DNA from 2 places in the Sulfitobacter sp. M85 genome. Region 2 is predicted to be linked to the other one. Evidence: riboswitches for the same ligand, from Rfam matches in the RefSeq annotation. Region 2 holds a riboswitch; the other holds the start of a gene.
What was found. A riboswitch is a leader RNA that binds a small molecule or an ion and turns the genes downstream of it on or off. The one in region 2 is predicted to bind cobalamin.
Positions count from the first base shown of each region.

Region 1: another riboswitch for cobalamin. It lies ahead of HKX24_RS01190 (CbtB-domain containing protein); the one in region 2 lies ahead of HKX24_RS14660 (DUF1636 domain-containing protein).

Region 1 is NZ_JABECQ010000001.1:217,137-224,524, reverse strand. It holds gene HKX24_RS01215 (FAD-binding oxidoreductase) at 1-572, shown strand, start outside; gene HKX24_RS01210 (rhodanese-related sulfurtransferase) at 582-1,481, opposite strand; gene pncA (bifunctional nicotinamidase/pyrazinamidase) at 1,580-2,176, shown strand; gene pncB (nicotinate phosphoribosyltransferase) at 2,246-3,538, shown strand; gene HKX24_RS01195 (PAS domain-containing protein) at 3,542-4,552, opposite strand; cobalamin riboswitch at 4,718-4,935, shown strand; gene HKX24_RS01190 (CbtB-domain containing protein) at 4,969-5,139, shown strand; gene HKX24_RS01185 (CbtA family protein) at 5,353-6,036, shown strand; gene HKX24_RS01180 (hypothetical protein) at 6,048-6,560, shown strand; gene HKX24_RS01175 (DUF1636 domain-containing protein) at 6,633-7,007, shown strand; gene cobW (cobalamin biosynthesis protein CobW) at 7,004-7,388, shown strand, end outside.
Region 2 is NZ_JABECQ010000008.1:1,175-8,562, forward strand. It holds gene HKX24_RS14650 (ABC transporter substrate-binding protein) at 41-976, opposite strand; gene HKX24_RS14655 (ABC transporter ATP-binding protein) at 991-1,773, opposite strand; gene HKX24_RS14660 (DUF1636 domain-containing protein) at 1,770-2,177, opposite strand; cobalamin riboswitch at 2,297-2,511, opposite strand; gene HKX24_RS14665 (GTP-binding protein) at 2,537-3,616, opposite strand; gene urtA (urea ABC transporter substrate-binding protein) at 3,972-5,258, shown strand; gene urtB (urea ABC transporter permease subunit UrtB) at 5,335-7,263, shown strand; gene urtC (urea ABC transporter permease subunit UrtC) at 7,267-7,388, shown strand, end outside.

The sequences.
Region 1 (7,388 bases), on a different contig from region 2:
AAGACCTGCCGCGATGGCTGGCCGCGCGCTACATGCCGACGCAATCCAGCGTGATCGTGACCCGCCCGATGACCGAGGCAGAGCTTTCCGCCCAAGGTTGGACCAGCCAACAGGCCTGCTATGACAGCCGCCATCTGCTGCATTACTTCCGGCTGATGCCTGACAATCGTATGTTGTTCGGCGTGCGCGGCGGGCTGATGTCCAACCCCAATTCCGAGCGGCGGGCGCTGGCCCGGGCCCGGGCGGATTTCGAGGCGATGTTCCCCGCGTGGCGTCATGTCGAAACGCCGCATGGCTGGTCGGGCATGGTCTGTATCGCGCGCAATCGCATGCCATTCGTGGGGCAGGTGCCGGATCAGCCGGGGATCTTCGCAGGGCTGTGCTACCACGGCAATGGGGTGGCGATGGGCAGCTATTCCGGTGCGCTCTTGGCTGATCTGGTTCGCGGCATAACGCCCGAGCGGCCCTATCCCGCCCCCATGCGCGCCCCGCTTGCACGGTTCGAACTGGGCCGTTTTCGCCGGGCGGTCATGCCCTTTGCCTATGCAGGCTTCGCGCTGTCGGATCGCTGAGGCGGGCGGTCAGCCCTCTTCCCGCGCCGCGCGTGCCTTGGCCAGCGTGATCTGGCGCTGCCGTTCGCGGAACCGTTCCTTATCCTCTGCCGAGGTCTCATCCACACATTGATGACAGGACACCCCGGCCTCATAGGCGGGGTGCTGCGTATCCTCGGGCAGGATCGGGCGGCGGCAGCCGTGGCAAAGCATATGCGGCCCCTCGCGCAGCCCATGGCCGACGCTGACGCGGTTATCGAAGACGAAACAGTCGCCTTCCCATGTGCTTTCCTGCTCAGGCACCTCTTCAAGGTATTTTAGGATGCCGCCTTTGAGGTGGAAGACATCCTCGACCCCCTGACCGATCAGATAGTTGGTCGATTTCTCGCAACGGATGCCGCCGGTGCAGAACATCGCGATCTTCTTGTTGTGGAAGCGGTCTTTGTTCGCCTCCCACCACGCGGGGAATTCACCAAAGCTCTCGGTCTCGGGGTCGACCGCGCCTTCGAAGGTGCCAATAGCCACTTCGTAGCTGTTGCGCGTGTCGATCACCGCCACATCGGGGGAGCGGATTAATTCGTTCCAGTCTTTGGGGTCGACGTAATGGCCCACCTTGGCGCGGGGATCGACATCGGGCTGGCCCATCGTCACGATCTCGCGCTTGATGCGCACCTTCATCTTGCCGAAGGGCGGCTTGTCGCTGGGGGCCTCTTTCCACTCCAGATCCGCGCAGCCGGGCAGGGCGCGCAGATGGGCGATCACCGCGTCGATCCCGGCGCGCGGCCCGGCGATGGTGCCGTTCACCCCTTCGGGGGCCAGCAGCAGCGTGCCCATGACCGATTGCGCCTCGCAAAGCGCCAAAAGCGCGGGTTTGAGCGCGGCGGGATCGTCGAAGCGGGTGAAGTGATATAGGGCGGCGATGGTATACATGAGCGTCAAATAAGCGCTTCGGCGGCAAAGCTCAATCCGGCGCGTGCCATTGACCTACCCCATCCGCAGCCCTACCCCTTTTGGTAAGGAGAATGCCCATGACCCATGCCCTGATCGTGATCGACGTTCAAAATGATTTCTGCCCCGGCGGCGCGCTGGAAGTGCCGCAGGGCGATGAGATTCTGCGCGGCATCAACGCGCTGATGCCCGAGTTCGACGCCGTGGTGCTGACGCAGGACTGGCACCCGGCGGCGCATTCGTCTTTTGCCTCATCGCATAAGAACAACGGGCCTTACGAGGTCATCACCATGCCCTACGGCCCGCAGGTGCTTTGGCCCGATCACTGCATCCAGGGCAGCATTGGCGCGCAGTTCCACCCCGAGTTGCAAACCGACCGCGCCGATCTGATCATCCGCAAGGGCTACAACCCCGACATCGACAGCTATTCGGCGTTTTTCGAGAATGACCACCGTACGCCCACGGGGCTCGAAGGCTATTTGCGCACGCGCGGGATCGAGCGGCTGACCATGGTGGGGCTGGCGCTGGATTTCTGCGTAAACTTCTCGGCTGTGGACGCGGCAAAACTTGGGTTCAAGGTCGATGTGCGCGAAGACCTGTGCCGCGCGATTGATCTGGACGGATCGCTTGCCAAAGCCCGCGAAGGCATGCGCGCGGCGGGGGTGACGCTGGCCTGATCCGCCGCTTTCCCCTTGCCCATCTGTCCGCCCCCTTGGCATGAAGGGGCACGCAATAAGGAACCTCCCATGGTCGACATCGCCACCCGCGTCTATAACCACAAGTGGAAAATCGACCCCATCGTGCGGTCGCTTATCGACACGGATTTCTACAAGCTCTTGATGTGCCAGTCGGTTTTTCGCAACAAGCCGGACACGCAGGTCACCTTTAGCCTGATCAACCGCTCCACCCATATCCCGCTGGCCAAGCTGATCGACGAGGGGGAGTTGCGCGAGCAACTCGATCACATCCGCTCGCTCAGCCTCAGCCGGGGGGAGAGCACGTGGCTGCGCGGCAATACCTTCTACGGCAAACGCCAGATGTTCCGCCCCGATTTCATGGAGTGGTTCGAAGGCATGCGCCTGCCGCCCTATCATCTGGAGCGGAAGGGCGATCAATATGAGCTGACCTTCGAGGGCAAGTGGCATGAGGTCATGCTTTGGGAGATTCCCGCGCTGGCGGTGCTGATGGAGCTGCGCAGCCGCGCCGCGCTCGACCCGATGGGTAAGTTCGAGCTTCAGGTGCTTTACGCCCGTGCCATGACCCGCGTCTGGGAAAAGATCGAAGCGCTGCGCGAGGTCGACAACCTTTCAATCGCGGATTTTGGCACCCGGCGGCGGCATTCCTACCTCTGGCAGGATTGGTGCGTGCAGGCGATGCATGAGGGGCTGGGCGATGCCTTTACCGGCACCTCCAACTGTCGCATCGCCATGATGCGCGAGCTTGAGGCGATTGGCACCAATGCCCATGAATTGCCCATGGTCTATGCCGCTTTGGCCGAGGATGACGCCGCCCTTGCCCGCGCGCCCTATGATGTGCTGTCGGATTGGCATGACGAACACGAAGGCAACCTGCGGATTATTCTGCCCGATACCTACGGCACCAAGGGCTTTCTCGATCACGCGCCGGATTGGCTGGCGGGCTGGACCGGCATCCGCGTCGACAGCGGCGATCCGGCCACGGCGGCGCAGACGGCCATTGACTGGTGGCGCGCCCGTGGCGAGGACCCGACGACCAAGCGGGTGATCTTCAGCGATGGGCTGGATGTGGACAAGATCAAGGAGCTGCACGCCCAGTTTGCGGGCAAGGCCAAGGTCTCTTTCGGTTGGGGGACGTTGCTGACCAATGACTTCCGCGGGCTGGTGCCGAATGATGCGCTGGCGCCCTTTAGTTTGGTCTGCAAAGCGGTCAGCGCCAATGGGCGGCCCACGGTCAAACTCTCGGACAACCCGAACAAGGCGATGGGGCCGGCGGATGAAATCGCGCGTTACAAGCGTGTTTTCGGGGTCGGAGAGCAGGCCGCGCAGCAGGTGATCGTTTGACGGTCAGCCTTCGCCAAGGGCGGCCACGGGGAACTCCGCCGTGGCAATCAACCCTTCGGGCTGCCAATCGTAGTGCAGGGTGCCACCGACTGCGCGGGTCAAGGACTGGATGATCCGCGAGCCGCTGTTGCGCGGAGATTTGATGACCTCTGGCCCACCTGTTTCGCGCCAGACAAACCGCATGCGCGCAGGCTCCTGAAGGATGGTGATATCCAGCGATACCCGCCCGGTATCGGAACTGAGCGAGCCGTGTTTCACCGCATTCGTCGCCAGCTCGTGCAAGGCCAGCGTCAGGGGGGAAACGAGGCGGTGCGAGATCAGCGGATTCGCCCCGGTGAGGTTGATCTGATCCTCGGTGGCCGAGGTATAGGCCCGCATGATCGGCCCCATCAGCGTCTCGAAATCCACCTCATGCTGGTCGCTACGGCCAATCGTGTCGAAATGCGCCGCGCCCAAGGCGGCCAGCCGCTCGATCACCTTGTCGGCAAAGGCCGCCGGGGACGGCTCCTCACGAGCGGTCAGGCGGACCATGGCGGTCATGACGTTGACGATATTGCGTAGCCGGTGCAGCAATTCGTCATCGGCCAGTTGCCGGTGCTCCCGCTCCACCCGGCGGCGTTCGGAAACGTCGAGTTGCGAGCCGAAGAAATAGATCAGATTGCCGTCTTCGTCATTAATCGGCCCCAGTTGTAGGGCGTTCAGGAAGCGGCTGCCATCCTTGCGGTAGTTCACGATCTCAACCGTGTCGACCCGGCGCGCTAGTAGGATTTCGCGCACCGCATCGACGCTTTCGCGCGTGGTTTCCGGACCTTGCAGGAAACGGCAGTTCTGGCCCACGATCTCATCCAAGCCATAGCCGGTGAGATCGGTGAAAGCGTCATTCACATAGACGATGGGATTGTCCGGCAGGGTCGGGTCGGTGATGCACAGCGGCAGGCGGGCATAGCGCACGACCTTGCCTAGAACGTCTTCGGTCAGGGTCTGCCGAGCGGCGGAGACCGTGTTGTCGTTCATGAATTCCCGCCCCTTGATCGAAACTGGCCGTCAATGTGCCCTGCACGTGGCTTTTGGGTCAACCCGCATACTGGGGGTTGGGCCATATTTATCTACTAAATGCTGTATGCGCCATACGGTTCCGCGAGGTTCGATAAATGCGGCTTGTCAGGAAGGGCCTAAAATGCGTAATTGAGGGCGCTTGGTGTCCCGAAAAGCGCCTTTGAGTGTGGGACCGAAAAGGGAATTCAGTAAGGGGTCGCCCGACCCTGAAGCCGAAGCCGCCCCCGCGACTGTAAGCGGAAAGCCAATGCCCCTCGTGCCACTTGTCCTTTCGGACGGGGAAGGCGGGCAAAGGCCACGACCCGCGAGCCAGGAGACCTGCCAGGCAAATGAAACGCTAGATGCCGTCGGGTGTGACGGTAAGGAGATTGAAGATGACGACGATGATTAAGACCGCCGGTGCCACGCGCAGCAAACTCGTACCGGCGCTGTTTGCCGCCGTATTGGGTGTGGCTCTGATGGCGCTGACCGGCCATGTGCAGGCCGCAGCCCTGCATGATGCCGCCCATGACGTGCGCCACGCGACAGGCTTTCCCTGCCACTAAGCGCCGCGTTCGGTATCACTGGGGTCCGGGCTGCCATGCCGCAGTCCGGCAGTCTGTGATTCTGGCTTTCTTTCCATGCCCGCCTCTTGCCGTTTTGCCTGCCTCCGCCCTTGACCGTGTGGGCAGGGCTTTGGCGCATCTTGAGGCTGGCTGATGGCTCGGCCCGCGTTTCACGCGGCGCTGAGTATCATTTCGCATCCAAGGATCATTGCGATGTTTTCACGTTTTCTGACTTCCGCCCTGTTCGCCGGGGCCTCTGCCGGCTTGTTGACCGGTTTGCTGCAACTTTATTTCGTGCAGCCCGTGCTGCTTCATGCCGAGCTTTATGAGACCGGTGCGCTGGTGCATTTCGGGGCCGACCCCGTCAGCGCGCACCCCGATTTGCCCGGTTTCGATGCCGTCCGCGATGGGTTGAGCCTGATCTTCACCATGTTGACCTATACTGCCTATGCGCTGATCCTTCTGGCCGCGATGAGCCTTGGCGAAGAGCGCGGCGCGGTAATCGATGGCCGCTGGGGCATCCTTTGGGGTGTCGCCGGTTTCGTGGCCTTCCACCTCGCGCCGGGGTTCAGCCTTGCGCCCGAGGTGCCCGGTGTGGCCGCAGCGGACATCACCGCGCGGCAAATCTGGTGGTTTGCCACCGCAGCGGCAGCGCTGGTGGCGATGTGGCTACTCGCCTTCGGCAAAGGTTGGGGCGCATGGATCGGCGCGGCGGTACTGCTGATGGCCCCCCATGTCATCGGCGCACCCGAACCCGAAAGCTTCAGCGGTCCGGTACCGACAGAGATCGGCGCGCTCTTCGCCGCGCGTGCGCTTGGCATCGGCCTTGCAGCCTGGGTTCTGCTGGGCAGTTTCGCCGGGTTCTTTTGGCAACGTGAAGGCGCGCAGAGCGCCTGAGGGAGGTCGAGATGGACAGATCACTGGCGCTTTTCGCCATTGGATTGGTCTTTGGCGGTGGCATCGGTTTTGCCATCGCCGCGAGCAATGGTGTCACCTTCGACGGCCATGACCACGGCGACCCTGCCGCCCATGGCGGCGGCGGGCATGCGGCCATGGATCACGGCGGTGCGGATCACGCGCGGATGCACGGCCAGCCCATCGCGCTGGCCGCCGAAGAGGCCCCCAGCCTTGCGATCCGCGTGACGCCCGACCCGATGGCGGGCTACAACCTTTATGTGGAAACCGAAGGTTTCGCCTTTGCGCCGCAAAACGCCAGCGGCGACAACCAGCCGGGCGAGGGCCATGCCCATGTCTATGTCAACGGTGCCAAGATCGGGCGGCTTTACGGCCCATGGCTGCATCTGGCTGACCTGCCCAAGGGCGAGGTCACGGTGGAGGTCACGCTCAACGCCAATGACCACCGCCCCTTGGCGGTGAACGGTGCGCCGATTACGGCCCGCGAGGTGCTGACGGTTGAATAATCGCCCCGCCTCCCCTTTTCATAGCGCGCCGGAGCGCATACCCGGCACGCATAACCCGATGGGACAAGATCAATGAGCGCAACCCTACATGTCTGCATGACCTGCCGCGCCGGTGAGGTGCTGGAGGAAGACGCCCCGCGCCCCGGCGCGCAGCTTCATGCCGCCCTCGACGCCGCAGGCGCGCCCGAGGGCGTGACCATCGTGCCGGTGCAATGTCTTTCCGCCTGTTCGCAGGGGGCCGCCGTGGCACTGTCTGCGCCGGGCAAATGGTCCTATGTCTATGGCCGCTTGACCAAGGAAGACGCCGCCGACATCCTTGCCGGAGCCGCCGCCTATGCCGCCACCGAAGACGGGCTGGTGCCATGGCGCGAACGCCCGGTCATCTTTCGCAAGCAAAGCCTTGCGCGTATCCCCCCTTTGACCCTGCCGCAGGAGCCTACCGCATGAGCGATCTCGCCAAAATTCCCGTTACCGTCATCACCGGCTTTCTCGGCGCTGGTAAAACCACGCTCATCCGCCACCTGATGACCAATGCAGGCGGGCGTCGCCTTGCCGTTCTGGTCAATGAGTTTGGCACCGTGGGTGTGGACGGTGACATCCTGAAATCCTGCGCCATCGACGACTGCCCGGCGGAGAATATCGTCGAGCTGGCCAATGGCTGCATCTGCTGCACTGTGGCGGATGACTTTATCCCGACCATCGAAGCGCTGATGGCTCTGCCGACGCGCCCCGATCACATCCTGATCGAAACCTCTGGGCTGGCCCTGCCGAAACCGCTGCTTAAAGCCTTCGACTGGCCCGCGATCCGGTCCAAGATCACCGTCGACG
Region 2 (7,388 bases):
TCCGAGGCGCTATCGATCGCGGTTTAAACGTCATGAATGCTCACTGCCCCCGAAACGCGGTGGCGAGGGTTTTGACCGCTTCGATGTTGCGCGGGCCGGGCGTGGCCTCGACATATTCCAGCACGACGAAACGGTCGTTGCGCACGGCATCGATGTCGGCGAAGGCGGGGTTCTCCATCATGAAGGCGCGCTTTTGATCGGCGGTGACTTCGCCGTAATTGACGATCACGATGACTTCTGGATCGCGCGCGACCACGGCCTCCCAACCGACGGTGGCCCAGCTTTTCTCAAGGTCGTTCATGATGTTCGTGCCGCCTGCGGCCTCGATCAAGGCGTTCGGCATGGCATAGGCCCCGGCGGTGAAGGGCACATCTTCGCCGCTGTCATAGACAAAGACCCGGGGGGCGGTCTCAATCGGGGGCAGCGCCGCTAGGAATGCGTCGAGTTCGGCTTGGTAGCCTTCGATCAAGCTTTCCGCGCGATCCGAGACGTCGAAGATCGTGCCGAGATTGCGCAGATCGTTATACATATCCTCCATCGAGGATGGGGCTTTTTGACCGATATGGATGCAGCTTTCGGTGAGTTCATAGACTTGAATGCCGAAGGGGGCGAGCGTTTCCGGCGTCACCTCGCCGCCGACCTTCATGCCGTAGTTCCAACCGGCAAAGAAGAAATCGGCATCCGCCCCGATCAGCACCTCCCGCGAGGGGTATTTCGACGACAGTTCCGGCAGCGCCGCGACACCTGCGGTCATCTCTTGGTCCAGTTTGTTCCAGCCCGAGATGCCGGTATAGCCCACCATGCGGTCTGCGAGGCCGAGCACCAGCATCATCTCAAGCAGGTTCACGTCATTGGCGACCGCGGCTTGGGGCGGGTGATCGAAGGTGACTTCGCGGTCGCAGCTTTGAACGGTGGTCTGGGCAATAGCCGATCCGGCGATCATCAGGGCGGCGAGGGTGGTGAGAGTAAGTTTCATAAGAGTTTTCCGTTTCAATCTGGAAGGGCAAAAGAGAAATGCGCCGCGCCGCTGGGGGTGAGCCGCTCGCGCTGCGCGTCGACGCGAAATGTTTTTGAGACGAGATCATCGGTCAGAACCGTATTTGGCGGGCCGAAGCCCTGCGGATAGCCTTCTTTCAGCACCAGCACCTCGTCACAGATGCCATCGGCCATATTGAGATCATGAAGCGAGACGACGATGGTCATGTTCAATCCGCGGATCAGTGACACGATTTCAAGTTGGTGGCGTATATCGAGGTGGTTGGTCGGCTCGTCCAGAACCAAGACCTGCGGCTCCTGTGCCAAAGCGCGGGCGACCATGACGCGCTGCCTTTCCCCGCCCGAAAGGGTGCCGACATCGCGGTGGGCGAGGGGGCGCAGGCTGAGCCGGTCCAAGACGCGGTCGATGATCTCCTCGTCTTTCCGGCTTGATGTCGAAAACGCCGCGCGATGAGGCGTGCGGCCAAGGCGGACGATCTCCAAGACCGTCAGCCCAAAGGACGACGTCTGTTCTTGCAAGACGGCGGCGATGCGCCGCGCGGCGGCACGGGCGGAGAGGGACCAGATATTATGCCCGCCCACATGGATTGACCCCGTTTGGGGCGGTTGAAAACGGTAGAGCAGGCGCAAGAGGGTGGATTTGCCCGCGCCATTCGGCCCCAACACACCCAGAACGCCACCCGCTGCGACGTTAAAGGACGTCGGGTGTAGAACCGGCTGGCCCGATTTTCCCGGCGCCCAGCTTACATCCTTTACCGCAAGATCGGCGGCCCTCATGAGACGCGCAGGTGGCTGGGTTTCAGCTCGATCATCGCCGCGGGCACCCGCGCAAGGGTGGATTTGCGCAGTTTGCCGGGGCGGTCCAGCGAAGAGCACCAGCCGTCATTCAGTGTGGCATAGTGCTGGGCGAAGGCCACAAGGTCGTCGATGTCTTCGTCAGGGTCGATATCACCAAAGAGGTAGGTCGCCTTTGCGCTGGCATGATAGGCCACCGTGCAGGGGCGTTCGCAGCCCGCCATACAGGCCACGCCCGCGACCTCGAAATCCTCAGGGATCGCCGCGCCGGCTGCCGCGATTGCGGCGCTCAGCCTCTGGATTAGGTCAAAGCCCGGGCGGCAATCCGTGCCTTTGTGTTTGCATGACGTGCAAACCGTAATCCTGTGGTTTTGATGCGTATCCATGTCGACCTCCGCGAACGCGCGGGGGATCGAGCAGCCATGTTCTACAGCAGGGGAGTTTCCCTGTCGCCATCATGTTCTCCTAACCAGACACCCCGTCTGGGTTGAGTTGCAATTACGACCCTCTCGGTGCCGGTGATGGCAGGTCTCCTGACTCGCGGATCGACGCTCGCCCGAACCTTCCCAAGCCTAAAGCTCAGTGGTTTTGCCGGGGTCGCTCACCGCTCACAGTTGCGGGGGCAGTTACGGTTTCGGCGCGCGCTGCTTGCCTTACCGTATTCCCTTTTCATCCCAGACGCCGCTGCGGCGGCTGGAAACCATCGCCATGATCTGTGGCCCAAGAGCCATGCCGGGTCAAGCTGCTATCCCGCCTGTCGCTCAGGCCCATCGCGCCGGGCGCGCAGCATATCGAGGCTGCGGTTCAGTTCGGGGTTGGTCATGTCGCGGGCGATGACGACGATGCGGGACTGCTGGTCGTCCTTTGGCCAGTCGCGCAGGGGGACGGGCGGATCGAAAAGATGCTGCACCCCGTGAAAGACAAAGGGGGTGGGGACGTCTTCCAGATGCACGATGCCTTTGACCCGCAAAAGATCGGACCCGCGCAGCCTGACCAGCGTGTCGAGCCAAAGGTCGAAAGCCTCGGCCGGGATCGGTGCGTCTAGCACGATAGAGGCCGACCCGATCCGCGCATCATGTTGGTGGGTTTGCATCATAGGCGCGGATGCCGAGGGCGCGGCGAAGCCCGAGAGGTTGTCAAGCGGATCGGACTTCTCGACGGGCGTGAGCCATTCCATAACGTTGCTCGCATCAACCGCCCGCCGCATACCGCTGAGCCCCCAGAGCGATGCAGCCGGGATAAGCCCGCTTTCGGCCTTGATGATGCGCGCCGTTTGATTAAGGTCGCGCAGCCTGCCTTCAAAGGCGGCAAGCGCTTGCTGGGTCACCAAGTCGGATTTGCTGAGCACCAGCAGATCGGCCATCGCCACCTGCGAGACGGCTTCGAACTGCTGATCCAGCGTGTCCGGCCCATTCGCGGCATCGACGACCGTCACAACCCCGTCCACGTGGAATTTGCGGGCCAGATAGGGATCGGCCAAGAAGGTCTGGAGAATGGGGCCGGGATCGGCCAGCCCCGTCGTCTCGATCACAACGCGGTCGAATTGCACACGCCACGTTTGCTTACGGCGCTTGAGGTCTTGCAGCGTTCGCGACAGATCCCCCCTGATCGAGCAGCACAGACAGCCCGATTGCATGAGAATGACCTCTTCGTCGGCGGTTTCGATCAGATCGTGGTCAAGCCCGGCCTCACCGAATTCATTCACGACGACTGCGATTTTGGGGGCCTCTTCGCTTGCGACGATGTGATTGAGCAGCGTGGTTTTCCCCGCGCCGAGGAAGCCGGTCAGCAGGGTGACGGGGATGCGTTTGTCGGTGGCGGGCATGGTTTGTGGGCTCTGCTATGGACAATCTACGTAACGTTATAACGTTACAATATATAGTGCAACCCGTAGGCCGATGCCCCAAGCTTGCCAAATCCATGCGCTCAGCGCCCAAATTTTGGCAGGTCCACCTCAAATTGCCCAATCGAAGGGCGTTGTTGCTGCGCCGCAGAAAGCGACCTCGGGTTAGGGCTTGTTGCAACGCGCCCTGAAATTGAGGCTGCAGGGGCCTCGCTATGGGGCTGCGCCAAGGGAGTTGTCCGGCAAGGGGGGCATCCGCGCGCGATAACAATAAACGCTGTGTGGAAGAGGCATCATCGCGTCTTTGCTCCTCCGCACACCAAACGGGGATACCGTCATGAAATTTTCCACCAAACGCACAGTCACGGCGACCGCTGCCCTTCTGCTCGCAGGATCAGCCGCCGCTGCGGCCTGCGACGATCCGATCAAGGTTGGCGTGCTGCACTCCCTCTCGGGGACGATGGCCATTTCCGAGACGACATTGAAAGACACGATGGAGCTTTTGATTGCGCAGCAGAACGCCGCGGGCGGCTTGCTGGGATGTGAGATCGAAGCGGTCGTCGTTGACCCGGCTTCGGACTGGCCGCTGTTCGCCGAAAAGGCGCGTGAGCTTCTCACCGTCTCCGAGGTGGATGTCATCTTTGGCTCTTGGACCTCGGTCTCGCGCAAATCCGCGCTGCCCGTTCTGGAAGAGCTGAACGGCCTGATGTTCTACCCGGTCCAGTATGAGGGCGAGGAAAGCTCGCGCAATGTGTTCTACACCGGTGCGGCCCCGAACCAGCAGGCGATTCCGGCCACCGATTATTTCCTTGAGGAACTGGGCGTCGAGAAATTCGCGTTGCTGGGCACTGACTATGTCTATCCCAGAACCACCAACAACATTCTTGAGCAATATCTGCTGGATAAGGGCATTCCCGAAGAGAACATCTTCGTCAACTATACGCCTTTCGGCCATTCCGACTGGTCCACGATCGTGTCGGATGTGGTCGAACTGGGTGCGGATGGCTCGCAGGTGGGCGTGATCTCAACCATCAATGGCGATGCGAATATCGGCTTTTACAAAGAACTGGCCGCGGCGGGCATCTCTGCCGATGACATTCCGGTCGTCGCCTTCTCGGTCGGGGAAGAAGAGCTTTCGGGCCTCGATACCGCTGACCTCGTGGGCCATCTCGCGGCGTGGAACTACTTCCAATCGGCTGAATCCGAGCAGAATGACGAATGGGTCGCCGCCTGGAAAGAGGCGATGGGCGAAGACCGGGTGACCAATGACCCGATGGAGGCGCATTACATCGGTTTCAACATGTGGGTGAACGCGGTCACTGAAGCAGGCACCACGGATGTGGATGCGGTGCGTGCGGCGATGTATGGGCAGGAGTTCCCGAACCTCACCGGCGGAACGGCTGTCATGCTGCCCAATCACCACCTCGCCAAGCCTGTGTTGATCGGTGAAATCACCGAAGACGGCCAATTCGACATCATCAGCCAGACCGAAGAAGTGCCGGGCGATGCATGGACGGATTTCCTGCCTGAATCGGCGGTTCTGGTCTCCGATTGGAAAGACCTCGAATGCGGCATGTACAACAAAGAGACCGAGACCTGCGTTCAGTTGACTTCGAACTACTGACCCCAAGAGCCGGGCGCGCCCTCAGCCGTGCCCGGCATCCGCTTTGACCACTCCCTCTTCGAAAGCCCCATACCTCATGGTTCGAATGCTGCTCAGCCTGATGTGCTTGCTGGCCTCTGTCGGTTTTGCATCCGCTCAGGACCTCCAGTCCCTTTTGCAGACCCACGAAGCAGAGGTGGTCAAACCCTCGCGTAAATCGGTCGGTGTCCTATTGGACGATCTGGTGGCCTCGGGCCTGCCGCAGGTGCCAGCCTTTCTGGAGCAATGGGCCGAGCGGAACGTCTGGCAAGACGATACCTCGGGCCTGTTCTACTTTGGGGCCGAGGCGGATGATACACTCGCGCTGCGCGACATAGATACGGGCGAGGAGGCCACCGCGCCCTCGGATGGGTTCAGCCAATTGCGCCCCAATGGCGGCGTGCGGCGGGTCATCGGCACGGCCTTGGTGCAGTTTCAACTGTCCGATCCCGACCCTGCGCGCCGCCGCGCCGCGCTTGAAAGCATCGCGCGCCGCAGCGATGCCAGCCAGCTTGGCCCGCTCCTGGCCTCCCTCGACGGGGAGGATGACCTCGCCCTGCGCGCCCGGAAGGAGCAATTGGCCAATTTCCTGACCGCGCGCTTTGGGCAGGCGGTTGATGAGCGCATCCGCGCGATTGAAAGCCTTTCCTCTGACACCTCCCTCGAAGCGCGGGCGGTGCTGAGCCAGATCCTCTCGGCCAAGACCGGCGTGGCCGAACAGCAGCCCGAGGGGAACATCGCCCGCATTCTTGATCCCACGGCAGCACCCTCGGCAAGTTATGAGACGCTGGTGGAGGCGGGCCTCGCCCCCGCAATCGTGCCACAAGGCGAGATACGCGCGGCGCTGGAGGCCAATATCGTCGATGGCCGGGTGGGCGGCGTCCCTCTGGCGCAATTGGATGACCCGGCGCGGCGTGTGGATGCCTATCGCGCGCTTGCCGAGGCAGGCCGCGTGCCGCCTCTGGTAACGCAGGATGATATCGACACCGCTTTGCAGAACGCGGTCTTTTATGAGCGCTACGAAGAGGAGGACGCCGCGATCACCGGCGCGGCCCGCGCCACGCTCGACGCGGTCGAAACGCGGGTTGGCTGGGCGCAGACGTTGGATTTGACACTCGACGGTCTTTCGCTGGCCTCGATCTATTTCCTCGCCGCGATTGGGCTCGCGATCACCTTTGGGCAGATGGGGGTCATCAACATGGCCCATGGCGAGTTTATCATGATGGGGGCCTATACGGGCTATGTGGTGCAGCTCATCGTTCCCGATTACACGGTGTCGCTTCTGATCGCGCTGCCGCTGGCCTTTGCTGTCACCTTTGGCGCGGGCGTCGCGATGGAGCGGCTGGTGATCCGCCATCTCTACCATCGCCCGCTTGAAACCCTCTTGGCGACCTTCGGCATCTCGATCGCCCTGCAGCAGATCGCCAAGAACATCTTTGGCACGCAGGCCCGCCCGCTGACATCGCCCGAATGGCTGCGCGGGGCGCTGGTAATCTCGGATGTGGTTCAGATCAGTTTCATCCGCATCGCCATATTTGTGCTGGCGCTGATCTTTCTGTTCTTGCTGCTGTATATCCTCAAGCGCACGCGTCTTGGCTTGGAGGTGCGCGCGGTGACGCAGAACCCCGGCATGGCGGCCTCGATGGGGATCAACCCGGATCGCATCAACATGATGACCTTCGGGCTGGGCTCCGGCATCGCCGGGGTCGCGGGCGTCGGCATCGGGCTTTATGCGCAGGTCACCTCTGAGATGGGCACGAATTACATCGTGCAAAGCTTCATGACCGTCGTGGTGGGCGGTGTCGGATCGGTCTTCGGCACGCTGGCGGGCGCGGGGCTGATCGGCTTCCTGCAAAAGGGGATCGAGTGGTTGAACCCCTCCAACACGCTGGCGGCCCAGACCTACATGATCCTTTTCATCATCCTGTTCATTCAATTCCGGCCCAAGGGCATTGTCGCCCCCAAAGGCCCGGCAGCGGCGGATTGAGCCATGACCCAGACGCAGAGCCAACGTAGTTCCTTCATCGAGCGAAATCCTTCGGTTCTCTACTTCCTCGCCGCGCTGGGCCTGTTCACGGCCCTTGTCACGGTGATGTCCGAAGCGGTGGGCAC